One region of the Amedibacillus sp. YH-ame10 genome, then DNA from elsewhere that is predicted to be linked to it. Evidence: predicted binding sites of a transcription regulator. Region 1 holds the regulator's gene; each other region holds the start of a gene.
What was found. Region 1 encodes HrcA, which represses chaperone genes, less so after heat shock. Its sites were predicted from a motif close to TTTTAGCACTNNNNNNNNNNNAGTGCTAAAA; they were not measured.
Positions count from the first base shown of each region.

Region 2: ACWG42_RS00445 (ATP-dependent Clp protease ATP-binding subunit) is a predicted target of HrcA. The motif match lies at 7,554-7,584, and genes of this name have one in related genera.
Region 3: htpG (molecular chaperone HtpG) is a predicted target of HrcA. The motif match lies at 8,020-8,050, and genes of this name have one in related genera.

Region 1 covers NZ_JBSPFA010000005.1:72,439-83,645, forward strand. The annotation lists gene dnaK (molecular chaperone DnaK) at 1-1,580, opposite strand, end outside; gene grpE (nucleotide exchange factor GrpE) at 1,598-2,215, opposite strand; gene hrcA (heat-inducible transcriptional repressor HrcA) at 2,225-3,238, opposite strand; gene ACWG42_RS03255 (hypothetical protein) at 3,920-4,546, opposite strand; gene ACWG42_RS03260 (ABC-2 transporter permease) at 4,604-5,263, opposite strand; gene ACWG42_RS03265 (ATP-binding cassette domain-containing protein) at 5,260-6,111, opposite strand; gene ACWG42_RS03270 (GntR family transcriptional regulator) at 6,115-6,486, opposite strand; gene ACWG42_RS03275 (SRPBCC family protein) at 6,585-6,977, opposite strand; gene ACWG42_RS03280 (VOC family protein) at 7,068-7,535, opposite strand; gene ACWG42_RS03285 (helix-turn-helix domain-containing protein) at 7,566-8,357, opposite strand; gene ACWG42_RS03290 (DAK2 domain-containing protein) at 8,453-10,084, opposite strand; gene ACWG42_RS03295 (Asp23/Gls24 family envelope stress response protein) at 10,097-10,456, opposite strand; gene ACWG42_RS03300 (cell division protein FtsQ/DivIB) at 10,518-11,207, opposite strand, start outside.
Region 2 covers NZ_JBSPFA010000001.1:83,616-94,822, reverse strand. The annotation lists gene ACWG42_RS00480 (diguanylate cyclase) at 28-1,359, shown strand; gene ACWG42_RS00475 (RluA family pseudouridine synthase) at 1,367-2,257, opposite strand; gene ACWG42_RS00470 (desulfoferrodoxin family protein) at 2,384-2,764, shown strand; gene ACWG42_RS00465 (GntR family transcriptional regulator) at 2,879-4,285, shown strand; gene ACWG42_RS00460 (NAD(P)-dependent oxidoreductase) at 4,392-5,264, opposite strand; gene ACWG42_RS00455 (hypothetical protein) at 5,291-6,175, opposite strand; gene ACWG42_RS00450 (cation diffusion facilitator family transporter) at 6,243-7,448, shown strand; gene ACWG42_RS00445 (ATP-dependent Clp protease ATP-binding subunit) at 7,641-10,208, shown strand; gene ACWG42_RS00440 (putative bifunctional diguanylate cyclase/phosphodiesterase) at 10,312-11,207, shown strand, end outside.
Region 3 covers NZ_JBSPFA010000001.1:167,633-178,839, forward strand. The annotation lists gene ACWG42_RS00840 (DUF1648 domain-containing protein) at 1-110, opposite strand, end outside; gene ACWG42_RS00845 (SdpI family protein) at 91-672, opposite strand; gene ACWG42_RS00850 (autorepressor SdpR family transcription factor) at 725-1,027, opposite strand; gene ACWG42_RS00855 (DUF3795 domain-containing protein) at 1,135-1,521, shown strand; FMN riboswitch at 1,569-1,686, shown strand; gene ACWG42_RS00860 (ECF transporter S component) at 1,777-2,391, shown strand; gene ACWG42_RS00865 (iron chaperone) at 2,439-2,840, opposite strand; gene rlmD (23S rRNA (uracil(1939)-C(5))-methyltransferase RlmD) at 3,095-4,453, opposite strand; gene ACWG42_RS00875 (HAD family hydrolase) at 4,447-5,061, opposite strand; gene ACWG42_RS00880 (DUF2752 domain-containing protein) at 5,128-5,526, opposite strand; gene ACWG42_RS00885 (DUF4234 domain-containing protein) at 5,531-5,863, opposite strand; gene htpG (molecular chaperone HtpG) at 6,025-7,962, opposite strand; gene ACWG42_RS00895 (AEC family transporter) at 8,078-9,010, opposite strand; gene ACWG42_RS00900 (VOC family protein) at 9,003-9,383, opposite strand; gene ACWG42_RS00905 (YbhB/YbcL family Raf kinase inhibitor-like protein) at 9,364-9,867, opposite strand; gene ACWG42_RS00910 (winged helix-turn-helix transcriptional regulator) at 9,944-10,303, opposite strand; gene ACWG42_RS00915 (hypothetical protein) at 10,413-10,544, shown strand; partial or broken gene ACWG42_RS00920 (carbon-nitrogen hydrolase family protein) at 10,557-11,207, shown strand, end outside.

The DNA of each region.
Region 1 (11,207 bases):
ATCTTATCTCCGCTATCTGCTAACATACCGTCAATCTGTGCAATGAATCCTTCTGCACGGTTACGCAAATCGATTTCTTCTTTACGTTGTTCATCTTCCGCTTTGTGTTCCTCAGCTTCACGAACCATACGATCGATTTCTTCATCACTTAATCCACTTGTATTTTGAATTGTAATAGATTGTTCTTTACCAGTTCCTTTATCTTTTGCGGAAACATGTACGATACCATTAACGTCAATATCGAAGGTAACTTCGATTTGAGGTACACCACGACGTGCTGGCGCAATACCATCCAATTTAAACATACCTAATTCTTTGTTGTCGTTTGCCATTGGACGTTCACCCTGTAATACACGGATATCTACTGCTGGCTGGTTATCAGCTGCAGTTGAGAACACTTGTGATTTACTTGTTGGGATAGTTGTATTACGTGGAATCAATACTGTCATAACTCCACCCATTGTTTCAATACCTAAGCTCAATGGAGTAACGTCTAACAATAATACGTCTTTTACATCTCCTTGGATAACTCCACCCTGAATTGCTGCACCCATTGCTACTACTTCATCAGGATTTACAGAACGGTTTGGTTCTTTTCCTAATACACTCTTCACTGCTTCTTGAACAGCAGGGATACGAGTAGATCCACCTACTAATAATACTTGGTGAATATCATTTTTTGTAAGACCAGCATCACGTAATGCATTACGTACTGGTTCCATTGTGCGTTCTACTAATGTCTTTGTCATTTCATCAAATTTAGCACGTGTTAAAGTTGCTTCAAAGTGAAGAGGTCCATCTGCACCTGCAGAGATAAATGGTAAACTAATCTGTGTTTGAACAACACCACTTAAATCTTTTTTCGCTTTTTCTCCAGCTTCTTTTAAACGTTGCATTGCCATTGTATCTTTACGTAAATCAAAACCTTGTTCTTTCTTGAATGTATCTACCATCCAATCAACGATCACATTATCGAAGTCATCTCCACCAAGTTTTGTATCTCCGTTTGTAGATAATACTTCAAATGTACCATCTGCCAACTCAAGGATAGAAACGTCAAATGTTCCTCCACCTAAGTCATATACAAGAACTTTTTGTTCTTTATCTGTTTTATCAATACCATAAGCAAGTGCTGCAGCTGTTGGTTCATTGATGATACGTTCTACTTCTAATCCAGCGATTTTACCAGCATCTTTTGTAGCTTGACGCTGTGCATCGTTGAAGTATGCAGGTACTGTAATAACTGCTTTTTCAACTTTTTCACCTAAATAATCTTCTGCATAACCTTTTAAATATTGAAGAATCATTGCAGAAATTTCTTGAGGAGTGTATTGTTTCCCTTCCATTTCTACTTTGTCATTTGTACCAATTAAACGTTTGATAGAACTTACTGTGTTTTTGTTTGTTACTACCTGACGTTTTGCAGCGTCACCAACGATTCTTTCACCGTTTTTGTAAGCCACAACAGATGGAGTTGTACGATTTCCTTCTGGATTTGTAATTACTTTACATTCTCCACCATCCATTACAGACACACAACTGTTTGTTGTACCTAAGTCAATACCAATAATTTTACTCATGTTCATTTCCTCCTATTTTATTCACTTACTTTTACAAGTGTAGCGCGTAATACGCGATCTTTTAACATATATCCTTTTTGAAGCACTTCCACAACAATTCCTGATTCCACACCTTCTATCGTTTCTTGCATCAATGCTTGATGGATGTTTGGATCAAATGGTTGATTCAACGCTTCAATTTCTTTAACGCCTTCTTTATCTAGTACGGCGATCAACTGCTGATAAATCATTTCAAACCCTTTTACATAGTTTTTTAATGCTTCATCTTCGCTCTTTACATTAAGCGCACGCTCTAGGTTATCAATAATTGGTAATACTTCAGAAGCAAATCCTTGAATACGATATTTACGAACATTGTCTGCTTCACTTTGTAAACGTTTCTTCAAGTTTTCCGCATCTGCATATGCTTTGAAATAAGCATTCTTACTAGCGGCGATTTCTTCTTTTAATTTTATAATTTCTTCTTCTAATTCTTCAATTTTCTTTTTCTTACCAAACTTACTAGATTTTTTATCTTCCTTGCTTTCTTTGGAAGCCTCTGCCTGTTCTACTTCTTTGTTTTCTTCATTAACAACTTCTTCATTGCATTCACAATCACATGTTTCTTTTTCTACTACATCTTTTTCGTCCTGCATGTTGACCTCCTATCGTTCATTCCTATACATATCTTCAATTACTTTACTCATATACTCCATCAACGCAACCACACGGTTGTATTGCATGCGAGTAGGTCCAACAATCATTAGCTCCCCTTGTTCATCATCATTGATTTTGAACTTCGAAGAAATGACCGCCACATTGTTGACTTGAATAAGTTCATGTTCTCCACCAATTTCAATTGCCATGTTTCCTTCATGATTCGCAATCTGACGAAACAAAGAACTATCTTCTAGCATTTTCATCAATTCCTTTAACTTCTCTATATCCGCAAATTCCGGTTGATAGAGCATGTTGGATTGACCGCTACAATACACATTGTTTGTCGCAAATCGCATAAATGCGTTCACAAAGGCTTCAAATAACACTTCATGACGAGCTACATGAGATGCAAGCAATGGCTCAATCTCATTCATACGTACTACAATTTCATTGATTGGGGTTCCTGCTAACTTATCGTTCAATAAGTTACAACAAGTTTTGATATCCTCTACACCAACATCTGTATTAAAGTTAAATGTCTTGTTCTCCGTATGCCCATGGTCTGTGATAAAGACTGCCACAGCACTTCTTTCGCTCAAAGGGAACAATTGAATATGCTGTAAGGTTTGGGTACGACTTTCAGGACCTAATACAATGGATGTTAAGGATGTCATCTGAGAAAGTATATCACAACTCTTCTTGACGATTTCCTCTATGGAGTAATGACGCTCACTGAAGATTTGCGTTAAAGAATTCTTAACGGTATCGTCTAGTTGCTTCTCCATTAGATGTTCAACATAGAAGCGATATCCCTTGCTACTTGGGATACGACCACTTGATGTATGGGTCTTTTCTAGCAACCCTAGTTCTTCTAACGCTGCCATTTCATTACGAATCGTAGCACTTGAGCAAACAAAATCTAACATATCCATCAAGGACTTGGAACCAACGGGTTCTGCCGTTCTCGTGAACTCATCAACGATGGCTTTAAAAATCAATGTCTGACGGTTTGTTAACATTCCATTCACTCCTTTCTAGCACTCATCCTCTATGTCTGCTAATAGTATATGACAGTTTTTTAGCACTGTCAACACTTTAGTGCTAAAAACATCAAATTAACATCATTTTCCATAATGTAGAAAGGACCCATTCCTATTTTGTATAAGAATGAATCCTTTATTTGCTAGTATAATGAACTTCCAAACATTACCGTATAGCCTATCTATTCTATTAATATTCTCAGATAAAACTACAATCAAGATATTCCTGACATCTGTTATTTAAAATTTAGACATTCTATTCCTTATATAAATGCTTGTATAAAGTAAAAACAAATGTGTACAATATGCGTTGATTACCTCCACATAAGCTTTGTTATTTAAAAGACAAAGAAGACAAACAAAACCTAGAAGTAAACAAATGATACTAATAGCGTATAGTTTTGCATTTACATAGTTCTTATGTATTAGGAAAAAGAGGACAAATACCATGATAAACGCCATCGTATATTGAACTTGCATTTGGTTACTAAAGACACAATATGAAGTGATAAAAATATGTAATGTTATGAGAGCAATTTCATATTTATATTTAAAAGTTTTACTTAAAGTTTCCATACGATCTCCTTTAACTGAATATTATGAACAAAGTTTTCAACACCCTATGTAGACTTATGATAACAATGACAGTATACCATATATTTAAAATACTCGATATGAACGATCGAATTCTAAAAGATCCGCATCGATATATTTTTCAATCACATTGGTTTGATTCTTTTGAAACATCTCTGGAAGCTTTCTTTTCTGTAACCAGAAATTCAATGCACATAGTCCGATTCCCTCGACGATTGCTAGAAGAATATTCACCTGCAACACAAAGAATAATATCGCAATCACTACAACTAATAGAAGTCCACTGATAATAAGTAATTTGCGATTGATATTTGCGTATGTTTCTGTTAGAAAATCTGTATATTCACGAACAAACGCTACTACTTCATCACGGAAGGTATAAGGATGCATATCTAAAAACCTAGGTCTTTTCTTCTTTGGCTTTTCGTAACATTCTTTCATCCATAAAATACGCATAGCACAATATCTTGCTGCATTGCGATTGCCTTCACTCTCGTATGTTTTGCCTTCCATATACATGATATTTACATATTCATCGATACTTACTTCAGCTTCACGATTTTCCAATAATGTACGCAATTGTTCTTTCTTGGCATCGGATAAAACTTGTTTTGATGCATCAAAGGAAGCGTAGATTTCTTGTACTTCTTTTCTCCAGTTTAAGCTAACTTCTTCTAATTGTTCATGTTCCATAAAAATACCTCACAAGTAGTGCTATTATAGCATACTTTATGAGGTATCGTATATGTCTTAGAATTGTTTTTTGTTCATTATGTTTAAAGAAATGCGATAAGATACCGCCACAATTGCCAATGTTACCACAACCATTACCGCCACAATACCTAGCGAACCCATGGATTCTACCATTTGATACAAAGAAGTAAAATCAATGTTGAAGTATTTTGCCGCCGTTATCACAAGTGCACCTACCGCAAATGCTCCTGCAATCATACCAATTAGGGCAATTCTTCCTTTCTCTCCACCAAACTTTAGTTGTACTGGCAACATCACGCTTAATAGAATGAAGATGATGAAGATAAAAGCACCTAGCGTAAATCCCCATTGGGACCAATTGATAACAGAAGAGCGTGCCATATATAATCCAGTGGATACAAGAGAAGATAATAACCATCCACTGAATGACAAGATACATCCAAACAAGTATTTCTCACGTACATATAAAGAACGTGTGATAGGAAGTGTAAATAAGAAGGAGTATCCATGATCGAGTTCATCATAAGAAATGGTACTCATAACCAACATGCCTGATACCACGGTCACATAACTCACCATAAAGACATTAGCACCCTCTTGGGTTAAACCAAAGAATACAAACATTGCGAGTACAACGATTAACAATTGTCGATTGGTACGTAATACTTGAAAATCTTTTATGAGTAAACCTTTCATATAGAGTCTCCTTTCACCATCATTAAAATCATTTCATCCATCGTTCCTTTTTCCACAACGATATCTGGGTAATTATCCATAAAGAACTGTTTTTCTTTCGTTAAACAACGATATCCAAATGATTCTTCTTTTACTTTTAGAATATATTGTTTTTCTAATGTTTGAAATTGTTTTTCGCTTACTTTTAAAATTCCATAGTCACTTAAGAGTACATCTGTATCTTCGTGTAGTACAATCTTTCCATTATGAATCATATAGAAGTCATCACATAAGCTTTCTAAATCAGATGAAATATGAGAACTGATCAAGATGGAATGTGTTTCATCTTCCATATACCCTCGTAACATATCTAATAATTCATCACGTGCAATGACATCCAAACCAGCTGTAGGTTCATCTAAAATCAATACTTTCGCATCATGACTCATTGCCACAATCAATTTTAATTTTGCCTTCATCCCTGTAGAGAAATCTTTTATTTTTTTATCCATCGGTATTTGAAAAGTTGCACACTTCTTTAAAAATTCAGTTTCATTAAAGTTCTTATATAAGTTACGTACAATGGATAGAACACCTTTTACATTCAGATATTCTGAAAATCCTGCATCACTTAACACAACGCCTATCTTCATCTTATCTTCTACACTTAATTGATCATGTGCTTTACCAAATAAGGAAATGGTACCTGCATCAATATCAATAAGATTAAGCATCGCTTTAAATGTAGTTGTCTTACCTGCTCCATTTTGACCAACAAGGCCTACAACGCGCCCCTCTTCTATTCGTAAAGTACAATCTAACAAAAATCGATCGTATTGTTTTCTAACATCTTTCATTTCCAGCATCATAAGTTATCCCTCCATAATAAGTGTAATTAAATCTTGAATTTCTTGAAGACTCATTCCACATTGTTTCGCCTTTTGGACGGCCTTTTCCAAATCAGCTTCTACTTCTTTTTTCTGCTCCTCTAACAATAAATCTGCATTTGTATTCGCGATAAAGCTACCTTTCCCATGTATGGTAACGATGAAACCTTCACGTTCAAGATTGTCATAGGCTTTCTTTACTGTCAATGCACTGATTTTAAGATCTTTTGCCAGTGAGCGAACAGATGGGAGCGCTTCTTCAAAGGATGTATCCCCTTTTACAATGGCACTCTTTATTTGATCCATGATTTGTTCATAGATTGGTACCATGGATGCATTACTGATAATTATTTTCATAATCTCCTCCTGCTCTATAAACAGTATATAACAGTATATAACTGTTGTCAACTGTTATATACTGTTTATTTCAAAAAAAATAGAATACGCTTGATATCCTATTTCCATACATTTCTCAAATCATTTACATATGTTGTTTGTTGTTTGGTAAGAAATTTCTTCACAAACAATTTCATAATCGCATGTTTTACTTCTACTTGTTCTTCAAAGATTACTTTGGTTCCCTTATTTGTTTTCTCAAACAAACCTATCCAATGCCCTTTCATATTTTTATTATCAATATCGAAGGCATAACGCTTACCCACTTCAAAAGTAGTAATGGTAAATGTCGTTTCAATATCATCTTTGGATACTTCTATGAAGGTTTTATCATCAAGAATTTTAATTTGAAGGATATCACTTCGCCATTCATACTGCTGTAAATCCGTTATTACGTTCCATACTTCCTCTACACTTTTCTCTATCTCAAATTCTATGGTTGCTGTTGTCATGAACCTCCTCCTCTTTTTAGAAAGTATAGCACACCCGATATGACAACCTGTATCATATCTAAAAAAAAGCTATGAAATCTAGCTTTTTTACTATTTACTTAAAAATCGTTTTACCATGGCAACGGATAATCCCGTCTTTTGATGAATTTCTTGTTCATTCATTCCTTGTTGTTTCATTCGTTTTACCATACAAGACATACTTTCACTTACTTCAATGATGTGTTTATCTGGATCATAGAAACGAATTCCTCTTTGTCCCCAAGAGTGTTCTTGTATCCCATGGATACATTCTACTTGATACTGTTTTATCTTATCCATGATTTCTTCTAAATCATCATGTTCAAAATAAAGTTCTTGTGTATTTCCACCAAACACAACTTCATTTTCTTCTTTTCCTAGAAAATTCATCCAACTATGTAAGATTTGAAAAGAATACCCACCTGTTAACGTAATATTCTCACCAAAATCTTGAATCACTCTTGCGCCTAACAAATTCTTATAAAATGCTTTTGTCTTCTCTAAATCTCTTGATGCCATACATATTCCTTGATATTTCATAAGTACCTCCTTCAGTAAGTAAAGTATACTTTAGAACTTGCGTTCTTCATTGTAAAAAACGGACATAGTTTCTTTGTATTGTTTTGGAGATACACCCAACACACTACTAAAATCATGAATAAAATGCGATTCATCATAATACCCACATGCTTGAGCAACCACTGCCACACTGTCACTTGTTTCTTGAAGGTGTTTTACTGCTTGATTGATACGTTCTACGCGTTGATAGTCCTTTCGACTACACCCAAGTTGCTTTTGGTATAAACGTTGAACATGGCGCTTGCTATACCCCATGCCCTCAATTTTACTTGGCTGTAATACAAAAGCTTTTAGCTTTTTATCTTCTTCTTCATTCTTATGTAATAGTTCTAAAAAGATCTCATCCACTCGTTGTACAAAGGTATGCAAATACGAAGACGTACGATATGCCTCTATCATCTTTGTTTCCACTGTTTCATCCACTTCCTTCAAATCCGCTAATATATTTATATACGCGTTCAAATCATGATGAAACAATGCATAGGCACCCGTTGGGTGAAATTCCACAAAGAAGCGAAAATGAAGATTCGGATTTGCATGTACCTTTACACTTCTTGTAGTAGGTCCCCAAAACATACACTCAAGACCATTCCCACTATCTTGTAAGACCAAACAACCTGCTGCATCTGGAACCAGTGTTAAACTGGCATTTTGTTCAAAACATTGATCTTGCATATATGTATAATGTGCTATACAATCGCTTAATTTTGGATGCGGTTCTATAAATAAATGCGTATCCTTATGTATATCAAATGTAGGATATTTTTTACAATCTACGTTCATATAATTTCTCCAATATATTTGTTTCTAGTATCATATCATACATGAAAATAAAAATTCAATCATATAAAAAAGCGCCGTTAGGCACTTTTTACGTTTTACTCTACTCCAATGATGAAGGAATATACTGGTTGCATACCATTGTTCATTTCTACTTCTACATCGAACTTATCTTCGATATAGGAAGAAATGGCATTCGCTTCCTCTTCATTTACATCTTCACCATAGATTAAGGTTACGATTTCACTTTCTTCATCGACCATTTGATCAATCAATTGTTTTGTCGCTTCCATTTTGTCTGTAATCGAAATTACAATATCTTTTTCTTTGATACCCATATAATCTCCAGCTTTAATCTCCATGCCTTCGAATGTTGTATCTTTGATTGCATACGTAATTTGTCCAGTCTTCACAAGAGATAAGGCATCGTTCATTTCTGAAAGATTCATATCAAAGTCAACATCTGGATTGAAGTTGATACATGCGCATAATCCTTGAGGAATACTTCTACTTGGAATTACATGTACGTTCATATCTTCACATACCGTAGCTGCTTGTTGCGCCGCTAAGATAATATTAGAGTTGTTTGGAAGAATGAAGATGTTTTCTGCATTCACTTCGTTAATGGCTTCTACAAAGTCCTCTGTAGATGGATTCATTGTTTGACCACCACTGATTACATAATCAGCACGTAACTCTGTAAACATATCACGTAAACCATCTCCAGCCGCAACTGTAATGATTGCGTACTTCTGTTTTGGTTTTTCTTCTTTTGGTGCAGCTTCTACACTTGCATTCATCATGATATTCTCATGTTGTTCCTGCATGTTTTCAATCTTTAACTTCACAAATTCACCATAACGTTGTCCTAGATTCAATGCTTCTCCAGGCGTTAATGTATGAACATGTACTTTTACGATATCATCATCTTGAACACATACGATAGAATTACCGATACGTGCCAATGAATTCTTTAATGCTTCTTCTTTAAAGTGTTGCATACCACTGCTTGATAAACGAATGATGAATTCTGTACAATATCCAAATTCTTCACTCTCCATCGCAGCACCAGCAACTTCTTTATTTTCGCTAGCATCTTCTTTTTCAATCACAGTCCCTTTCATAGCAGAAAGGAAACCTTCAAAAATAGTTAATAATCCAGCTCCACCACTATCTACAACGCCTACTTCTTTTAGAACTGGTAGAAGATCTGGTGTACGCTCTAAACTTTCTTTAGATTCTAATACCATCTTTTCCATAACTTCTAAACAAGTGACGTCTTCTTTCCCGCTCGCAAACGCATATGTATAATCTGCTGCTTCACGAACTACGGTAAGAATGGTACCTTCTACAGGACGCATAACTGCCTTATAGGCAACACGTGATCCACTTACCAAAGCATTGGCTAATTGGAAGCCATTGACTTCCTTCATACCATCTACACCTTGATAAAGACCTCTAAAAATCTGAGATGTAATAACCCCAGAGTTTCCTCTAGCTCCCATTAAAAGTCCTTTCGAAAGAACCTTCGCAATTTCACACACATCATCACTATGACATGCAAGTGCATCTTTTACACCTGCACTAAAGGTTAAAGACATGTTTGTCCCCGTATCACCATCTGGTACTGGGAAGACATTCAATGCGTCAATTTCACTGAACTTATTTGACAAGTTGTTGGCACCACTTGCTAACATATCCTTAAACAGTTTTCCACTAATCATATCCATTTTCAATTACACCTACTTAATGACTTTCACATCCTGGACAAACACATTGACTTTGTTGAATTCCAGTTCTAAAGATTTTTCTAACATATATTTTACTCGTTCTTGTACTTCATGAACAACTTCGCTGATTTTAATACCGTGTGAAACAATCACATACAAATCAAGTTCTAAGCCGTCTTCTTCCTGACGTACAACGATACCTTTTGTATAGTTCTCTTTCTTTAATAATTCCGCAATACCATCTTTCACGAATTTCTGAGATGCCATTCCAACAACACCATAGCATTCTGTTACGACTCCACCTGCCAAAGAAGCAATCGCATCCATTGAAATATTTATATTACCATACTGTGTACTTTTAGAGATTGACATAAAATTCCTCCTTATATCTTTTTAATTATACCAAATTACAAAAGGAAATCCAATACTGTGATTATTCTTTTATGGTACAATCCGAAGATTGAATACTTCCCGTATTAATATCAGGCCATAAACATGCATGATCTTTATTCAACTTTACAATGGTTTCTAGATAACTATTTAAAAGTGGAATGGATTCATACGATGTATAAATTACGTTTCCATCTTGCATGACAATCTTTGCCATATGTGCATCATAACTTGTCGCATATGGTACGATTTCTGAAATCATACGTAATATTTCTGGCTTTACTTCATTCTTAGCCCCAAATGCTTTGGCTAATTTCTTTCGTTGTGCATTATCAAATCCATCAATCAAAGGAAAGTTTACGATGGATGACAAATATTCTTGTTCTATTTCTTTCTTAGAACCATCGTTCATCAAAATATAGTTTTTACTATCTTCTATATAATATCCAACAATTGTCTTTTCTTTCACTTGAATAGAAATGACCCCATTTAAATTCTTCTTTACACGAACATCTTCAATGAGTTCATCTTGTTCTAGTTTCCATTCGATATAAAACTTTGGTATTACTATGTATCGGGTATTATAAGAAAGCTGTGCTTTCTTCAATACCGTCTCTTTTGTATAGAATACATTTCCACTTACATCCAATGACTTTACTTTTGATAAATCGCTACTAAAGTATAAAAACCCAAATACAAATAGTATCAACATGGTAAATACTTTAATTTTTCT
Region 2 (11,207 bases), on a different contig from region 1:
AGATAATTTAAAGGGTGGTGTAAATTGATGAAAGATGCTCAAAATAAAGCAATACTACAACAAGTAAGAGTTTTACTTGATCAATTGGATGCGAACTCAGAGAATACACAGATAATAAGCACTGCAGATGATGAAATACATCTCCTTAAGAAGCTGTTACAAATGAGTTGTAATCGATATTGGATTTATGATCCGGTAATTCATACTGTAGAAATTTTTCAATACGATGAAATTACAAAAGAAGAAGTAAAAACGACACGATCATTGAGTGCATTACAGAGCGGAATGGATGATGAGCACCGTTGTAAAGCGATAACTGCTTTTCGTCGTATCGTTCATAAAGAAAGTACAGAAGAATCTTTTGAATATATGGATGTTCAGGGTGAGGAAACAATCCTTTATGAAATTCATGCGCATGCTTGGGGAGTAAACAACCAATACCGTGTGGTAGGAACTACAAAAGTCATTGGCAAGGTGCAACGTTCTATGAATGAAATACAACAAGCACAACGTAAATATGAACAATTGTTAAGCTTATCCAATATGTATATTTGGGAATTCGATGTAAAACGTAAAATCTTTAGTGCAAATCATAGTTTGAGTGAAAAGCTAGGGCTGGAAGAAAAGCCTTATACAATAGATGAGCTAGATAAAGTGATTCATATTCCAGAGATGAATGCTTTTCTGGAATGGATCGATGGAAAAAAAGTACAAGACAAAGCAGTTGTACACATTCAGCAGCTCGAGACAGATTTTGAGTTTATCTTTGAAACGAACTTCAAAGAAGTGAATGATGGCTTTGGAGATTATGCATCATTGTTAGGGATTATGATTGATATCACCGAACATGAAATGTTAAAAACAATGGCATCAAAAGATACCTTAACGGGGTGTTTCAATCGAAATATGGCAGATGTAACATTGGATTTAAGTTTTAAAAATTATATTGAAAATGATGAAACGTATACGATTATTTTCTTCGATGTAGATAAGTTTAAAACAGTAAATGATCGACATGGTCATGATATGGGAGACTATATATTAAAAAGTGTTTGTGGACATATTAGTAAAGAAATTCGAAGTAATGATATGATGTTTCGTTGGGGTGGAGATGAATTCTTGTTGATTTGTAGAGGTATTGCAAAAGAAAACATTTATGGATATATTGATCGTCTACGGAAAACAATCGAACAATCTCTATTTGAATTTAATGGTACAAAATTACAAGTTACGATTTCCATTGGTGCAGCAGTATTCTATAAATCGGATGTAGATCATAGCTATGCGATGAAACGCGCAGATCGTAGTCTCTATAAAGCGAAGCTTGCTGGAAGAAATAAAGTCTGTATATTAAATTAAAGCCTTCTCAATTGCTGAGAAGGCTTTTCATATCATTGGGTAAAGGACAGCGAATACTTACTTGTTTTTGCAAAAGGGGGTGGTATAAAACAACCTCTTGTGCATGAAGGGCAAGGCGTGAAATATAAGTGTCTGGTGAACCATATAATGTATCATGTAGAATGGGATGTTCAATGGAAGAAAGATGGACGCGTATTTGATGTGTTCTACCTTGATGTAGTTTACATTCTACATGGGTAAAGTGTGGATAACGCTTAATAATTGTGATATCAGTTTTTGCTTCTTTACCAGTATTTGAAATACGCATTTTATTGGATTGGTGACGATCTCTTCCAATCGGACTACAAACTTGCCTATGGTTTCCTAAAAGGATACCACTACAGATAGCACAATACCGACGTTCAATTTGTTTCTCTTGTAACATGTGATCAAGTAGGGGCTGTAAAAGTGGTATCTTACAAAAGATAACTGTTCCACTTGTTTCTTTATCTAAGCGATGTATCGCGCGTACTGGACATAAGATATTATGAAGCACATAATATCCCTTCACTACATCATATAGTGTGGTTTCTTTACTTACTCCATCACTGTGGACAAGCATATTAGCAGGTTTATCAACAATCAAGAACAATTCATCTTCATATAGAAGGCAAAGATCATCAAAACAAGGGGTGACAACTTCTTTATCCTCTTCGAAAAGACAACGTAATAAGAGTGTATCTCCTTTTTGTATCTGTGTATTTTGTTTGATACATTGATGATTTATGTGTACACACGCACCTTGATAATATTGATATCGCGTCTTTTTACTAATGTGTAAAGACGTGAAAATATCATCACTACAAGTGTTTTGTTCACACATGATTTCTAGGATATCATAGTTCCATTTCATTTTCATATAAATTCCTCATAAATTTTTGAGCATTTGCATATCATTTAGGGTTCAGGTAATGCTATACTATGTGTGTAGTAAGTAGCATAATAGCTACTATGAAGAATACCATAAAACAAGGAGGAATGAAATATGAAATTATTAAAATGTTCAGTTTGTGGAAATGTCGTCGAAATGGTAGAGGATAAAAACACCCCTATTATGTGTTGTGGAAAAGCAATGGAAGAAGTAAAAGCGAATACAACGGATGGAGCGCTTGAAAAACATGTTCCAGTTGCGGAAGTGGTAGATGGAAACTTGCATGTTAAGGTTGGTTCTATGGAACACCCTATGCTTCCAGAACATTATATTACAAATATTTTTGTAGAATTTGACAATCGCATTGGACGCGTGATGTTAAATCCAGGAGATAAACCAGAAGCAACCATCTGTATCGGAGACTATAAAGGCAAAATTCATGTATATGAATATTGTAATTTACACGGTTTGTGGAAAACTGACATCGAAATCTAAGAAATTTAGAGCCTGCAAAATGTATGGCTCTTTTTCTCACATAAAAATGTGATATTTGTTTTGCGATTTATTTAAAAAAAAGATATACTTTACATGTAGAAAGGGAGTGCAGATATGGAACGTGAAAAAAATTTGTATATGTATGTATACCGTATGATTTTAACGTGTATCTATAATGGTACATATGCGTGTCACGAGAAATTACCAGTACTCCCAGAATTATGCAAACAGTATAACGTAGGGAGAAATACCGTTCGTAGTGCATTAAGCGAATTACAAAAAGATGGTTATGTATCCCTACAAAAAGGGGTACAAGCAAGTGTTTTGTTTGATGTAGAGGATTTACAAGGAAATATTCAATATCGACAAGCTTTGATAGATGGAAGAGAAATGACCAAAGATGTATATGAAACTATGGATTTAGTAATACCAGATTTATTTATGGACTGTTTTCATAGTAAAGACATGAACATAGATGAGATGAAACAACTGGTCAAAGAATTCAACCTAGATAATATAAAAAATGAAGCACAGTTGATTAAAAGAATGTATGATATTTATTTGTATATTTTCAATGCTAGTAACAATCCAATACTTGTGGATCTATTCTCAACATTACTTTTTTATGCGTATCAACCATTGATACCAGAGAAACAATCTTATGTGAATTTAAAACGTAGTGTTAATGGTATACGTAAGGCAACAAGCATTGCGTTAAAATTTGCAAATGCAAAACAAGATAGCGTTGTGAAATATATGATTCGTAAAATGGTAAATATGCATGGAGAGAACTCTTTGCATTATATTGACGAATTGTGTAATGACTTAACACCACAGCATAGTGTTCCATTTGTTTGGGTTTGTAATCGTGATCAAGAATATCTATATGCTAAGGTTGCTTTGAACATTTTAGTTAGTATCGCTGATAAGACGTATAACTTACAGGATGTATTACCTTCTATTTCTGCATTATCAAAACAATATGATGTATCTGATCGTACAACCCGTAAAGCATTGGAAATTCTTCGTTATTATCAGGTAATCGAAACGGTAAATGGAATAGGCTCTAGAATTATAAAAGTGAATTTTTTAACGGATGACGAAATTTTAAAGGATGAAAAAGTAAAAGGTAATTTAATTGCTTGTAGTCATGCTTTGCAGGTTTTTGCGTCTATATGTAAAGCAGTGATGCCTCCAATATTGAAGGAAGCGAAGAAAGAAGAAATGATGGAGATTGCTAAGCGAATGGAGGGTTCTGTTTCAAAAACATTGGGACTTCTATCTGCATATGTATTCTCAAAGACGAACGCTTGTTTAAATATTATTTCTAATGAATTGTACAAGACATTAGATTGGAGTGTATTTGTGAATATGTTTGTGAAAAATTCTGAACAAGAACAATTACGTGAAGATTTGATACACGCGCTTATGGAAAATGATAGTACTCATATTTTTCAAATTGCAATGAAGATATTAGAAACAGATAGTTTACAGCTTACTACAATTTTACAGTTGATATAACAAAGTCCCTACTAGAGAATCTAGTAGGGACTATATTTATTAGATTTCATATTTATTTTAAGCAAACTACAGGATTCACGTGGAAGATGCAAATCTTTTCAAAGACTTAGTCATAAATCCCATTCTTGTAGTAATGTAGTAATGCTTGTGTGCCGTTATCTTCTTCACCGTCTTCAGCAAGACTTTCATACATTTCACATACAGCGTTTAACATATGAAAGTCTATGTTTCTTTGTTTCATTTCATCTTGTATGATATGCATGTCCTTTATGAAATGCTTAATATAAAAGCCGGGTTCAAAATCTTTCTTTAATACACGAGGCGCTGTATGTTCAATTTGCCAACTACCTGCAGCTCCACCTTTGATTGCTTGTAGCATTTCTTCTTCGCAAAGTCCTGCATTTCTAGCATAAACAATGGCTTCACTCATTGCCGCAACAGCACCAGCTACAGCAATCTGATTACATGCCTTTGTATGCTGTCCATTTCCTGCAGGTCCCATATAATTCAAGCTCTTGCCCATACAAGAAAACAAGGGAACACATTGTTCAAATATATCTTTATCTCCCCCACACATGATGGATAAAGTAGCATTACGTGCCCCGCTATCTCCACCAGAAACTGGAGCATCCAACATTGCTAAGTTACGTTTTTTAGCTTCTTCATATAAAGTGGATGCTAGTTGGGGAGAAGATGTTGTCATATCAATTAGAATACACCCTTCTTTTACATTGACAAATATGCCATCATCCCCCATATAAACTTCTTGTACATCTTTTGGATAACCTACCATAGTGAATACAACATCCACATGTTGCACACACTCCTTTATTGTTTCATATACTTGTATTCCATGTTCTTTTAAATCCGATGCTTTTTCATATGTACGATTATATGCACACACATGATGTCCTGCATTTGCTAGATGTAATAACATAGCTTTCCCCATAACCCCAGTACCAATCCAAGCAATTTTCATTAGAATCCCTCTTTCTTTTTTCTTAATTATAACAGAAATAAGGAAAAAATAAGCATTGAAAGTATGCTTTGTGCGATACGATAACCAACATATTTAAAATAAGAAAATGGAATGTGTTCTGCAATTGCCTTTACTTGCATATGCACACAAAGTCCTCCAAAACTCAACAACATACAAGTCAGTAATTGTAGAATAAAATTGGATAAGGGGAGTTCTTGTAAAAGTACGACTCCACTAGAAAATTCACTGATAATGCGTAATGGATAGGCAAGAAAGCTAGGTAAGAAGTGCAATAGTACGCCACTTACACTCATAAACAACATCATATATCCACCAATCATATAGAGTGCTTTTCCACTTTCTAAAATAGAAGTTGTAATAGATTTTGACAGGGCAAACGAAGGAGTTTTTGAAGTAGCTGTATATATGGGGTGTTTACGTGTCACTAGTAACAACACAAATCCGCTTAAAATTTGTGCTGCAAAAAGGAAGATGCCAATGGTAACACTTTGAAACAATAAAGCTCCACAAGTCATAACAACAAAACCTGGAGCCGCAAAACTACATGTATACAAAGCTCTTTTTGCGCCTTCTTCATCGAGCTTTCCATTATGAAACGCTTCATCCACAAACAATGCTCCATTAGGAAAGCCTAAAAACATAGTACATAAAATAAGTGAAAATGCCCCTTGATCAATATGGAATATACGTGATATAAAAGGGATGTGAATGTGCTCTAAGATATGACGATGATAGATAATGCGAATACAAACGAGGGTTACAAACATGGAAGGAACGAGTTTTTCAAACCATAAAGTTAAGGCATCCTTCGTATATTGTAAGGTATCTTTTGCGAACCATAAAACAAGAATTAAAATCATACATAAAAATATATCCTTTATATATTTCATAATCTTCACCACTATATTGTATGTTGTGATGAAAAGATTATGAAGTTCTTCACGAAACGATAAAATTATGTTAAACTTTTCCTTAATGAAAGATGGTGGAAACATGTTTGCATGGCTCATAAATAAATTCATACAACATAAGGATCGAATTGAAAAAGATTCCGTACGACAAGCCTACGGGAATTTGGCAAGTATCGTTGGAATTGTAAACAATATCGTGTTGTGTCTTATTAAATTTATAGCGGGAACATTGGCACAAAGTGTCTCGATAACCGCAGATGCGATTAACAATTTATCAGATGCAGGGAGCTCTGTAATCTCTTTGGTAAGTTTTCGACTTTCAAGTAAACCTGCAGATGAAGAACATCCGTTTGGTCATGCACGTTATGAATGTATTGCATCCATGATTGTTGCTTGTTTGATTTTGATATTAGGGGCAGAGCTTATCAAAACAAGTTTTGATAAGATTCTTCATCCTCAAATTGTTACGTTTCATTGGTTGAGTGTTGGGATTTTAGGTTTTTCCATCGGTATCAAACTTTGGATGTATTTCTATAATAAGAAATATGGGAAATTGATTGATTCTAGTATTATGCAAGCAACAGCTGCTGATTCTATATCCGATGTTATGGCAACGAGTGCTGTTTTAGTATCTTCTATACTTTCTCCTTTGATCCATTTCAATTTGGATGGATATATGGGAGTAGTTGTCGCATGTTTTATTATTTATGCGGGGTATGGGATTATTCGTGATGCCCTGAATGAGATTCTAGGGCAAGCTCCTAAGGAAGAATTGGTAAGTGAGATTGCGAAACACATTGAGGGAACTCCTGGTGTACTTGGGATGCATGATTTGATTGTGCATGATTATGGACCAAGACGTTTGTTTGCTAGTGTTCATGTAGAAGTAGATTATCGTGTTGATATTTTGAAATCTCATGATATGATTGACAATATGGAACGAGATTTTAAAGAGAATATGGGATTAGAGATGGTGATTCATATGGATCCAATTGTAATTGATGACCCTGAAACAAATGAGCTAAGAGATTTTATGCGAGGGGCTGTTAAGGAACTGGATCAGGATTTATCGATTCATGATTTCCGCATCGTGCCGGGAGAGACTCATACCAATATGATCTTTGATGTTGTTGTTCCTTATCACGTAAAACTTAAGAATTTAGATATACAAAGAGCATTAGAGGCAAAGGTAGGAAGAAAAGGTAAACAGTTTTATTTAGTAATTACCTTTGATCGTGCATATACTGCATAATTCATAGAAATAAGGGATGGTACAAAATGTATCATCTTTTTGTTAGGTATGGTATGAATAAAACGAAGAGGGTGGTAAAAACTAGGGTTGAAAGAAAGGAAAAGAAATTAGCACTCTAGTGTTGACAGTGCTAAAAGACGTGCTATAATATATTTAGCAATCGAGTGACAAGAGTGCTAAAGGAGTGATATTATGAACTTTGAAAAAATGTCAGAGAAGTTACAGGAAGTCATTATGCATGCCGTTGAAATCTGTAAAAACTATCAACATGCAACGATAGATACGATACAGATGTTAAAGGCAATTTTAGAAAATGATGTATTGGATGGTTTGTGTAAACGACTACAAATAGATAAAGGAAAAGCATTAGAGCTTATTGACCAAGAAATGGAAAGGGTCGCAAGTGCTACGAATGTGAATCCACAATTTTCAAGTGAAGTGATGCAGTCGTTTCAAAAAGCTACACAGTGGAGTGAATCCGTCCATGAATCATATTTAAGTGTTGCGAGTGTTTTTATTGCCCTTCTTTTCAATAAATCCTATATTTCTAAACAAATCGTTAAGGAATTTCATTTAGATGAAAAGAACTGCAAGGAAGAAGAACTTTTACGTAGAGGTGGAAAAACGATGGATACACCTAACGCGGAAAGTAATTTAGAAGCATTAAGTAAATATGGACGTGATTTAGTTGAAGATGTGAAGAATGGAAAGATCGATCCTATTATTGGAAGAGATGATGAAATACGCCGTGTGATACAGATTCTATCACGTAAGACAAAGAATAACCCAGTCTTGATTGGAGAACCTGGGGTTGGTAAGACAGCTGTTGTAGAGGGTATTGCTTGGCGTATTATGAAGGGGGATGTACCTTCCTCTTTAAAAGATAAAAAGTTGATTGAACTAGATATGGGTTCTTTAATAGCGGGTGCGAAATACCGTGGAGAATTTGAGGAACGATTAAAAGCAATTCTAGAAGAAGTAAAACAGGCACAAGGGAATATTGTTTTATTTATCGATGAAATTCATAATCTTGTAGGCGCTGGAAAAACAGAAGGTAGTATGGATGCTGGAAATATGTTGAAACCGATGTTAGCGAGAGGAGAACTTCGCTGTATAGGAGCGACCACCTTCCGTGAATATCGCCAATATATTGAAAAAGATGCGGCATTGGAACGTCGTTTTCAAAAGGTTCTTGTACAAGAACCTACGGTAGAAGATACGATTAGTATCCTACGTGGTTTGAAAGATCGCTTTGAATCCTATCATGGAGTAAAAATACTAGATGAAGCAATCTTGGCAGCTGCAATGATGTCCAATCGTTATATCACTGATCGATTTTTACCAGATAAAGCGATTGATTTAATTGATGAAGCGTGTGCTACTTTGCGTGTTGAGATGGAATCCATGCCACAAGAATTAGATGAATTACAACGAAGAATCATGCAGTTACAAATCGAGGAAACTGCGTTGAAAAAAGAAGAAGATAAAAAATCTAAAGAACGATGTCATGAAATTAGTGAAGAACTCAAAGGTTTACAGTTAAAAAAAGATGAATTGTATACGAAGTGGGAAGATGAAAAAGCAATCCTTGAAGAAAGTAAGGATGCAAAAGTACGTCTAGAAAGAGCACGTTTAGATTTGGAACAGGCCCAAAATGAAGCACGATATGAAGACGCTGCAAAACTACAATATGCGACCATTCCACATTTAGAGAAACTAATTCAAGAACAAAGTACAAAAGAAAAAGAGGACGCCTTGATTCAAGAAATAGTAAACGAGGAACTTATCGCAAAAATTGTATCTCGTTGGACAGGTGTTGAAGTAACACGTTTAGTGGAAAGTGAACGTAGCAAGCTATTACAGTTAAAAGCCTCTCTACAAAAACGTGTGATAGGGCAAGATCAAGCATTGGAACTTGTAAGTGACGCGATCATGCGTAGTAAGGCACAAATTCAAGATGAACATCGTCCAATCGGAAGTTTCTTGTTTTTGGGACCAACAGGAGTAGGGAAGACGGAAGTCGCAAAAGCCCTAGCACAACAATTGTTTGATAGTGAAAGTCATATTGTACGTATTGATATGAGTGAATATATGGAGAAACATAGTGTATCACGTTTGATTGGTGCTCCTCCAGGATATGTAGGATATGATGAAGGTGGACAATTATCAGAGGCAGTTCGTCGTAATCCATACTCTATTATCTTATTTGACGAAGTCGAAAAAGCACATCCAGATGTATTCAATGTGTTACTTCAAATACTAGATGATGGGCGTATAACAGATTCCAAAGGGGTTACAGTAGATTTTAAAAATACATTGTTAATTATGACAAGTAATTTAGGAAGTCAATTTGCCTTTGAAACTAGAGATAAAGAAGCCTTATATATGAGTGAGGTTAAAAAGTACTTCAAACCTGAATTTATCAATCGAATTGATGAAATTATTGTGTTTAACGCATTAAATGATGATATGTTAGAAAAGATTGCGCATAAATTTATGAAAGAATTAAGTGTACGTCTTGCGCATAAAGATATTTATTTGCAAGTGGATGATGAAGTATTTAAAAATATTGCGGCTTTTGGTGTAGATCCAATCTATGGGGCACGTCCAATGAAGCGTTATATTCAACGTAATATCGAAACTTGTATCGCGAGAGCGATGTTAGAAGGAAATGCTTCCAAGGAAGATACCATTCATTTACGAATAGAAAATCAAGGGTTTAAAGTAGAGATTATTCATCAAGATGGGAATGACAAATAAGTCATTCCCTTTTTAGGTAAGCTTAACGGTATGAAAAGTGGCTTTGTTCATGGACTTATGTTGTACAATTTATTATAATAGAGGTAAAGATTGGGGGTGTCATATGGTTTGGAATATTGCACCAGAATGTATCTCAACTGTTGTCCTTAGCATTATCTGGATTTATTCAAGAAAAGGTAGCATTGCGCCTAGTTTAAAAAACAAGTTATTTCAACTGTGTTTTTTAGTTACCTTTTTAGCAATGACGACCAATATAGTGTCTACTTTGTTGATATACAACTTGAGTTCATATACACTTGTGCTAGCATGGATTACGAATACCATATACTTTATTACAACTCCTCTTATGGGAATGATTTACTATTTATATGTTATGGCTAATTTATATGATCATCGAGGAGTACCAAAAGGAACACTCTTTATCATGTTGATTCCAGCTTTTATTTATATTGGGATGGTAATTGTAAATCCTTGGACACACGCAATTTATAGCCTTACATTAGAAAATGGGTATCAAACAGGTACTTGGATAGCATCTACCTATATTATATTTTATTTGTACTGTATGATAGCAGTGATAGCGGTGATTTGGAAAGGGAAGTATGTAGAAAAAACCGTACGTACCATTTTATTTTCATTTCCATTGATTGCGGCAATTGTGATTATATTTCAACAGGCATTTCCAGAAATCGTTTTATCTGGTTCTGCCGCAACCATTGCGTTGTTGATGATTTATTTATATATGCAAAACAAACAGATAGCAATCGATTATCTTACGAAGCTACCCAATCGACAAGAATTTTTGAATTTGATTGATTGGAGTATACAAACGAAAGTAGATTCTTTTTCGATTGTGATTGTGTCCTTACGTGAATTTAAAAGGATTAATGATGTTTATGGACAATATGCAGGGGATGCTTTCCTACAAGCAATTGGAGAGTATTTAAAAAAAGAGTTTTCCTTAAATCGTAGACAGTTATTTCGTTATAGTGGAGATGA
Region 3 (11,207 bases), on a different contig from region 1:
TGCATCGGCATATCCATAGGCAAATAAAACAATAAGATGAGAGTGGAGACAAGGCTAATTACAAAAGGTAGAAACACCATAAATTTCATATCATAAAGCCTGTTTTTCATTGTTTTTTCTCCTTTGATCAAAACGATAAGATAAAAGTCCAGGTATAAAACACCATAACAATACTCCCATCGCCATACATTCTTTACTATCTAAAAAGTATCCAACCATCATAACAAGCAAACATGGAATTGTACAGTATCCAACCATACGATGCGCATATCGCCAAGTATGCTCATTTTGTAAAGTCCATGGCAATCGCAATCCTAATGTTCTATTATAGCCAATCTTAGGTGAAAGATTTCCAAGTACGCCTACCAACAAAATCAAAAACAAATAAGAATTTCGATCTTCATTCATAGAAGTAGGAGCAATGAAGTAGCTATAACAATACACCACAACCACTATCAACATCGAAAAAGCTGACAAGTAACGATACGTCTTCCATTTTGGGCTTCCTTTTTCATAATTTGAAAAAACATCCGCATGATGAAACAGATACCATTGAATCAATAACACCATACCAACAAAAACATAACGAAGCAAATCAAAATAATTAGAAAGTACGCCAAGTACAATCATCACAACTGTGCAAACATTTAATACACTTCTATTCTTCTTCATAACCATTTCCCCTCGCTCTCATACACTCTTGCGTAAAGAACATAAATACAAACTATAACTTTTCATTTTGTTGTTTAAGTTCTACAGCCTCACTCTTGGTATGTTCAAAAAAACTTAAAAAATCTTGCAGTGTATTTTGTAAGGCTGTTGTATTAATCGAATATACAACAAATTGACCACGTTTTACACAGTCTATTAAATCTGCATTTTTTAATATATCTAAATGTTTGGATATGGCAGGTTTGGACATCTCAAATTCTTTTGAAATATCTCCCGCTGATAGATCCTGTGCTCTTAGAAGTTGTAAAATCTTTCTTCTTGTTGGATCTGATAAAGCCTTAAATACATCTGACATGAAATCGCCTCCTATCAGTATTTAACTATTTAGTTAAATATATTATATAACTTTCCAATACAAAGTCAATATATTCTTATGTTATAATGACAACAGGAAGTGATAAAATGAAACCTAACCAAGATACCGCTGCCATATGTGGATTGTTTTGCGGAACTTGTCCTTGTTATCCAACAAGCTGTCATGGATGTTTATCCGCCCATGTTAGAGGAGACTGTGAAACATGCGCCAATGGCTTTCGTGCTTGTGCAAAACACCATCGAGTAACACGTTGTAGTGAATGTGCAGATATGCCTTGTGAACGCCTTTTGAACTTTAAAAAGTGTCATTATCAAAATGGTATTGGTCACCACGAAGAAGTAATTCATGATCTTACTTTGATGAAAAGCATCGGTATAGATGCATGGGTGCATCAAAAAACGATAGAACACACTTGTCCTCATTGTGGAAAGCTTATATATTGGTATGACAAAAACAAACATACTTGTAAATAAATCATCTGCGTTGACAAGAAAATAAATTCCTGTTATGATATCCGTGACAAAAACTTCAGGGTCGGGTGAAATTCCCAATCGGCGGTAAACCCCGCGAGCCATGTATGGCAGGAACCGAGTGTAATTCCGGTGGCGACAGTAAAGTCTGGATGAAAGAAGTGTATTTTTTTATGTAATTCCCTAAAGGTTTTGTTGAAAGACCTTTTTTTGTTATAAAAAAGGATATGTGAACGATATGTAGAGGAGGAAAATATCATGTCAGCATATGTTTCAACAAAAAACCGCATGAACATTCATGCAATTACCAAAATCAGTATTCTAGGAGCTTTATCCTTTATTCTGATGATGTTCGAGTTTCCATTACCAATCGCACCAACGTTTTACCAATTAGACTTCAGTGAAGTCGTAGTACTCATTGGTGGATTTGCATTGGGACCATGGGCTGCTGTTTGCATTGAAGGACTTAAGGTTATTTTAAATCTAATGATCAACGGTACTATTACCGCAGGAGTTGGTGAATTTGCGAACTTTCTAATTGGATGTTCCCTTGTTTTACCAGCTGTCATTATCTATCAAAAAGACAAAAGCAAAAAACATGCTCTCATTGGTTTATGCTTAGGTGTTGTTCTTATGACCATCGTCGGTGCTATCTTGAATTATTTTGTATTGATTCCAGCATATACAATGTTCGCAAAAATTCCATTAGATGTCATATTGACAATGGGAAAAGCAGTAAACTCTAACATAGATGGTTTGTTTGCGCTCATTATGATTTGTGTAGTCCCTTTTAATTTGATCAAAGGAATTATGGTCAGTGCTGTGGTGTTTTTAGGATATAAGAAAGTATCACCACTATTGAAAAGAATATAAACCCTCGTTTCACCCAATAAAACAAGAAAAGTGCCCCTCGGCACTTTTTATTTTGCTTCCTTCTTTTTCTTTGACTTCTTAGCTTCCTCTCTTTCTATTGCATATTGCTCATTTTCCTTCATACGAAATTCCACAATCTCCTTAATAAGTGAGATAGGAATATCTTTTTTATCATCTAAATGGATCGATCCTTTTGTACATACAAAATCTTTTAAACAATCTTGAAACATGCTCACACCAGTATTCGCAGGATAAAAGCCAATATGATGTTTTGCCTTCGCAAAATGAACCAGATTAAAACCACAATATACAAACGTTGGCATTTTCCAGCTCATTCTCTCCTCTGCTTCAGGGCAAACTTCTTTGATAGTTGCATATAGAAGTTGCATACGTTTCGCATCTTCCTGTGAAAACTGAGCAATATATTCACTGATTGTATTTATCTCCATAGAAACTCTCCTTTATAATGTTTCGTATATACAAGAAATTCCATTAAATTATTTCCTATATCTGAACTGCAAAGTGAATTTGTAAGTTACTTTCTATAAAGCCTATAGCCTAACTACCAAAAAGTTTTCCAAAATAGTTAAATGCTTCTGGTAATACTATATTTTTACTTTCACCTGCTAATGCTTCAAAAAAATCCTGCATTGCTAATTCCTCCAGTATAAATATGTTCTATTACAAATTCTAATTTCTGCCTTCATTGCTTTCTCACTAATTTCACGATGGATTCAACATGTTCCGTAAAGGGAAACATGTCCACAAGTTGCATAGTCCCTTCTGTTTGATATCCCATCTTTTGAAAAAGTTTTATATCTTGAATTTGCGTTTCAGGGTTACAAGAAATATATAATACTTCTTTTACTTTTAACATTGCCACACTTTGAATAAATGCCTCACTGCTCCCACTTCTTGGAGGATCCATAATAACAACATCTAACTTCTCTCTCTTAGCTGCCATCTTTTGCATATACTTCCCCGCATCATCGCATTGGAAATGTATATTATGAATTGCATTCAGTTTTGCATTTACTTTCGCATCTGCTACAGCATCCTTATTAATTTCGACACCAATCACTTCTTTTGCGAATTGAGATGCATACATGCCAATCGTTCCGATCCCACAATACGCATCTAATACTTTCTCATTTCCTTGTAGATGCAAACGTTCGATGGCCATTTTGTAAAGAACTTCGGTTTGTTCATGATTGATTTGATAAAATGATTTTGCGGAAATACGATAGGTACAACCACATAAGGTATCCTCTATATACCCTTGTCCATAAAGTACGCGTTCTTCATTTCCAAGCACAACACTTGTTTTTCTAGAGTTTACATTTTGAATAATGGTGGTAATTTCTGGATGCTCCTTAAGTAAAGCTTGTATGAAATTCTTACGTGCTGGAAACACGTTGGATTGAACAACTAAAACTACCATAATTTGTTTACTTACTTTTCCATAACGAATCAACACATGTCTTAACATACCACTTCGTTTGTCTTCATTATATAATTCCACTCGAAATTTCTCTAACAAGCGAGTGATCGTCTGTATAATTTCATCACATATGGATGGGTGTAAATGACAATCTTTATACGGTATAATTCTATGAGAAAATTCTTCGTAGAATCCTGCCTGTATATGACGTTGCTTATCTTTTTGAAAGCCTACAATGATTTTATTACGATAATGGTAAGGATCTTTCATAGTACAAACATCTTCTACCTTGATAGATAGTTTTGCCTTCTTACAAAGCTCTTCAATCATGTTCTTTTTATACTTGCTTTGTACATCTTTTTTCATATGCATCAAATGGCAACTACCACAGCGTTCATAAATTCCACATTCTGGTTTCACTCGATCTTTCGAGGGTTTTATCATTTGTTTAATTTGTGCAACATATCCTTTTTGAATACGTTTCTTGATAATCGCTGAAACTTCTTCATTTACAAATACATTTCGTAATAAGACATAATCTTTCCCTTGTACAAGAACACCATTCCCAAATTCATCTATATATTTAATAGTACCTTTTACAATCTGTCCTTCTTTTAACATAGTTTTAAACTCCCAATTATTTCTTCTGCTTTCTTTTTTGCATCTTCTAAATTTTCAAATAATACTCCATGCACTTTCAATTGATTCGCTTGTTCGATATTAGGTAAGTTATCGTCAAAAAATATCGTTTCTTCAGGAATCAAAGAATATGTATCAAATAAAGCTTGATAAATCTTTACATCTGGTTTATTTACTTTATATGCATAAGATAGAATTTCTCCATCCACAATTTCAAAAAAAGGCATACATCCCTTCAAATAATCTGCAGAATCTTTACTTATATTAGAGAGTAAATACAAATGAAATCCTCTTGTCTTTAGTTCCTTCATATAGGCAAACGTTTCCGGCATAAATTTCATAAGAGGAAGCCAGTGTTGTAATATGTAGGAGATATCTTCATATTGTATAGGATATGCTTCTTGGTAGATTTCATGGAGCTCATCCATAGTTTTTAACCCTTGATCATACCATCCCCAAGCATCATGTGAAAACACCTGATGACAGAGCTGTTTTGTCTTTTCTTCATCTTTAAAATGGGGTAAAAAGTGAGCCATTGGATGAAATGTAACCAATACATTTCCAATGTCAAATACGATATTTTTAATCATTTAACGCACATCCTATCTATAGGTATATTATACATGATGAAGCTCTATATAAAAAGAAAATTCCACCTAGAATAGATGGAATAGCTTTACGAAGATTGCCTGTTCATTAAATTGCATAGGCATATTTGGAAATACCGTAATCATACGTACTACATAGATACCAATAAACACAATCAAGAATACCGTAGTAGCACTCTTAAAGGCAATGGTTTGTTTCATATCTGCTTTATATTTATAAAACAGAAAAGCGCATATACCTGCGTATATTAGGAAAAACAACCAAGCTGGATGATAATACGTCGCAGTCTCTATATTGCCTCTTAAAAGCCAATATAAAGCAGTAAACATATTACAGCCAGGACAAGGTATTCCAAACATATGTTCAATGGGACAGGCATTTCCAATAAAGAATAATAGAATGAAAATCCCAATACCTAATGCAATACGATCACGATACTTCTTCATAACACTAATAAGAACTTTGACGATCGATTAAGTTATTGATACTGCTTTGTAAAATAACCAATGATATGATTTGAAAACCAAGAACGGCTAAAATTACATTGATGATGGAGTTATCTTCTCCTCCAAGATTTACGAGTTTCTTAGAATACTTCCAATAACAGTAAATTCCCCAAAGACCACATGTAATGATCGTAAGAAGCAAATCTGTACCTGCTGTATCGTTCTCTTTACTAGCATAGTTGATATCCGACATTACTTGGTAAAAATATACTAATTGCATAATACCACAAGTAATAATGGATAATATAACCATACTTACAAGACTACGTTTTCTCATATTAAATCCTCCCTTTTTCTAACTAACATAGTACCATACACTATGTTATTTGCCTAGCAAAAATTCCCCTCTTATGAACTTTTTATTTTTTTGTTCCTGTATTATAGAAAATAACTTGCAAAAGAAAAGACACATGTTGTTTCATATGTCCTTTGCTCTTTTTATTTACTTGCGCGAATCATAAATTCACAGATTTTCTTAGAAAATTCTGTTGGACTTTCAATTGGGAACCCTTCGATCAACAACGCTTGATCATATAATAAGTCTGCATAATCTTTTACAGCATCCTTATCTTGAGCATAAACTTTTTGTAATGCTTTGAAGATTTCATGATCTGGATTAATTTCCAAAATACGAGTCGCTTTCATACCATATGGATTTGCATCTGGCATTGCGCTCAATACCTTTTCCATTTCAAAAGACATTCCCTCTTCACTACTCAAGCACACAGGATCATCAATCAAACGAGAGGATACTTTTACTTCTTTAACTTTATCACCTAATGCTTCTTTGATACCAGTTAACATATCCTTGTTTTCTTCACTTTTCTTTTCTAATTCTTTCTTTTCTTCTTCACTGCTTAAATCCAAATCACCTTGTGAGATATTTTTGAATTTCTTTTCTTTATAAGCACCTAGAATTTGCAATGCGAATTCATCTACGTTATCTGTTAGATATAAGATTTCATAACCTTTTTCTTTTACTTTCTTAACTTGTGGCAATTGGTTAATCGCATCAATTTTCTCTCCACTCATAAAGTAAATAGAATCTTGTCCTTCTTCCATACGATTGATATATTCATCAAGTGTTACAAGTTTCTCTTCTTTTGAAGAATAGAACAACAACAAGTCTTCTAACAATTCCTTATTGGCACCGAAATCGTTGTATACACCGAATTTAATCTGTAATCCAAAATTCTTCCAGAACGTTTCATATTCTTCACGTTCGTTCTTTAACATCAACAACAATTCTGATTTTACTTTCTTTTCAATACGATTTGCAATAACTTTTAATTGACGATCGTGTTGTAACATTTCACGAGAAATGTTCAATGAAAGATCTTGAGAATCAACCAATCCCTTAACAAATCGGAAGTGTTCTGGAATCAACTCTTCTGCATTGTCCATAATGAACACACCACGGCTATATAACTGAAGACCTTTTTTGTAATCTTGTTGGTAGTAATTGTAAGGAGCCTTACCAGGAATAAATAATAGTGTTGAAAAAGATACCGCACCTTCTACACTAGTATGAATGACTTTTTGTGGTTCGTGGAAGTCATTGAATTTATCTTGATAGAACTCATTGTATTCTTCCTTCGTAATATCAGATTTACTACGTTTCCATAAAGGAATCATAGAGTTTAAAGTTTTTAATTCATGAACAGTTTCATATTTTGGTTCTTCATTTTCTTTTTCATCTTCATTTTCAACTTCGATACGTTTTTGTTCTTCTACCATCATCTCAATTGGGAATCGGATATAGTCAGAGTACTTCTTAATCAAACGTTCAATTTCATATTGCTGTAAATACTCATCGTAGTTTTCATCTTCACTATTGTCTTTTAAATACAATGTGATAGTTGTACCATGTTCTTCTTTGGTAGTTTCTTCAATACTGTATCCATCTACTGCGTTGCTACTCCAGATATATGCTTTTTCTTCTCCATACTTTTTGGTATGCACTTCTACACGAGAAGCTACCATGAATGCAGAATAAAATCCAACACCGAATTGTCCAATGATATCTACAGCTTCATCTTTTGCGTCTTCCTCATTTAAGCCTTCTTTAAAAGCTAAAGAACCACTCTTCGCAATGGTACCAAGGTTTTCCTCTAACTCTTCTTTTGTCATACCAATCCCATTATCGCTAATGGTTAATGCACGGTTCTCTTTATCTACATCTAAATGAATCTTAAACTCACTACGATTAATTCCACTGATGTTATTAGATAAGGCTTCATAATATAGCTTATCAATTGCATCACTTGCATTGGAAATTAATTCACGTAAGAAAATTTCCTTATGCGTATAAATAGAATTGATCATTAGATCCAAAAGTCGTTTCGATTCTGCTTTAAACTGTTTGTTTTTTGCCATGTTCGCAACCTCCTATTAGCACTCTTTATATAAGTCTGCTAATAGTATAAAACATTATTTTAGCACTGTCAACATTATAGTGCTAAAAAGAATAAAAAAGTATAAGAGAAAAATCTCATACTCCTATCATTCTCATAAAACTAATCCATAAGAATAAAGACAGAATACTAAATAGCGTTGTAAACACAACGATTTGTCCTGCTAATTCGTGATCCATATTCATACTTTGTGCCATTGTAAAACTTGACACTGCCGTTGGACTTGCACTCATCGCTAGTAAAGCAATCAATGCTTCTTGTCGAAATCCAAACCACCATGCAAGTCCTACCACACATCCCGGTAAGATCAAAAGTTTTCCAATACTTACAAGCATCAATACATGAAGATTATGACGAACCTTAGCACATACAAAACTAGCCCCTAGTAGAAATAAGGCAAGTGGCGTTGCACTACTTGCAATCATTTGTACGCTAACTTCTATGGGTTTCAACAACTTTACATTGCATACGACGCATATAAAAGCACATACTGCCCCAATAATCAAAGGATTGCTACATGTCTTCTTCAATAAGGTCATTCCACTACATTTGCTATTTCCATACCCTTGTAAAACAAGAATTGATAAAACATTGTACAAAGGTATTATAAACGCAATTAATATAGCAGTCGTACCTGCATGTTGTTCACCAAAGAAAGAAATGGTTAATGGTAGTCCAAACAAAATGAAATTGCTACGAAACGTTCCTTGTACAACGACACCTTTACGAATATTTTCCATAGATGTACGCTGTATCAACCATAAAACAAGTAGAAAAGATAGGAGCACTACACCCAACGCAAATAGAATCAACTTCCACGATATGTTTTCCCACGAGCTATGATACACGCTTGAAAATAAAGACATTGGTAAAAACAAATAAAAACAAACCTGATTCATCTGTCGTACACTTGTCTCTTGTATCCAACGAAGCCTTTGTGCTAAAAAACCTAACATCAACATCGCACATAAAGGAAACACAGTTTCAAATGCAAATAGAAAGCTATTCATAACTACAGAATTCTAATAAATTCTGATCCGGATCACGCACATAAAAGGAATGCATCTCCCCCAATACTCCATGTTTTATTCCTATTTCAGAAGTCTTTATCCCCTGTTTATCCAACGCATGTATCATTTCATCTAAAGAGCCCTCAATTTCAAAACATAAATCCAATGTTCCAGGTTTTGCAAGATATGCATTGGGCTTTAACTCTTGTCCTTCTATATGCACATTCAATTTAAAATCTCCAGCATATAAGGCAAAACGCTTATCTTCCTCTACAGCTTTAAATCCCAACATTCTATAAAAGCCAAGACATTCTTCTACATGTTTGCTTGTTAACACTACATGATCAATCTTCTTAATTTTCGTATACTCCATATAAAACACCTTCTTCTAGGATATGTCCCTTCATCTTATGAAACATTTCATTCATATAGAATCCATTTTCTAATTGCAACAATGTATCCAATGCATAAACATGAAGTTCATATTCATGCGGCGCATTTGGTGGTGCCATACCTCCATAATAACGCGACAATTCTTTCGATTGTTCTCCTCCTTGTATACTTGTCCAACTATTGAGTCCTTGCACAAAATCTAGCGCACTTTGACTTTCATTTTCCATCATCTCTGTTCGAGTGATATTTGCCGCAACCCAATGTGTCCATACAAAACCACCAGATACTGGAATCGCATCTTTATCTTCTAATACAATCGCAAAACTTTTTGTTTCTGCTGGTGCTCCTTCGATTTTAAAAGGCAAAGAGTATGTTGGCATTCCATTTTCGTTAAACTGTGTGCCTCTTTTCCCATACACATTCTCGATCTTACCATTTATTATTCCTGTACTTGTTATGTCCATATAAAAATCCTCCTCGTTCTACCTATAGTGTAAACAAGGAGGATAACTTTGTAAATTACCCACTTTTTTGTGTGTATCAAAGAACCCCTTTTTCTTCTAATACATCTTCCATACCGTGGGTCTTCATATAATGTATTCCAATCCTTTGAAGAATACTCAGTGCTTGTAACATCTCATTTCCTAATTCCGGAGTAAGAAAATATTCCACACGTAAAGGATATCCTTCGTATACTTCTTTATCTACTATGGAAAAAGCCATCAGTTCTTTTAACTGTTCCAACAACATCTTCTGCGATATTCCTTCGATATCATGTTCTAGCTTAGACAAGGAAGTTGGTCCTAATCGTAAACGCCATACGATGATTGGTTTCCATTTCCCTTTCATCATATCATGTGTTAACTCCAAGGGACACGTATATACATCTCGTAATTTCATAAAACCACGACCTCTCTTATTGAATACAGTATATCATTCCTATTGCGCAAGTAAAACTCTTTTACTACTAGGTAGTTGAAAATTATGTTACTATGAATATGGTGATATTATGAAAAACTTTAAAATAGGTGTTGCTCAACTTTTATCAGAAAATGGAAACTTAGAAGGAAATACAAACAAAGCTCTTTTCTATATGGAACAAGCTGCCAAGGAACAGGTAGATTTACTTCTTTTCCCATAATGCTTTTTAACTGGTTATCATTTCCCTATTTCTACTTATGAAGCTCTAGAAGAAGATTCTTGTTATATACAGCGTATTCGTACCAAAGCGAAAGAACTTTCCATCAGTGTTGTGATTACGACGTTTACAAAAGGAATAAAGAAACCTAGAAACACTGCATTTATAATTGATTCTAAGGGAGATATTCTATTACGTTATGATAAAGTTCATACGTGTGATTTTGCGGATGAGAAAATGATAGAAAATGGAACTTCCTTTCCTGTATGTACATTAAATAATATACAACTGGGAGTGATGATATGTTATGATCGGGAATATCCTGAAAGTGCTCGAGAATTGATGCTAAACGGTGCAGAGATTATAATAGTACCAAACAATTGTGGATCTATGAAACCTCGCCTATGTGCACTACAAACACGTGCATACGAGAACATGACAGGAATTGTGATGGCAAATGCGCCAGGGAACAATGCTGGAAATTCTTGTGCATATTCTCCTATTGCTTGGGACAGGGATGGAAATTGTTTAGATATGGAAATGATGATGGCAGACGATATGAGTGAAGACGTATATTATGTAACATATGATATGGAACAATTACGCTTTTATCGTGAACATGAAATGATGGGAAATACCTTTCGAAAATGCATCGCATATAAAAAC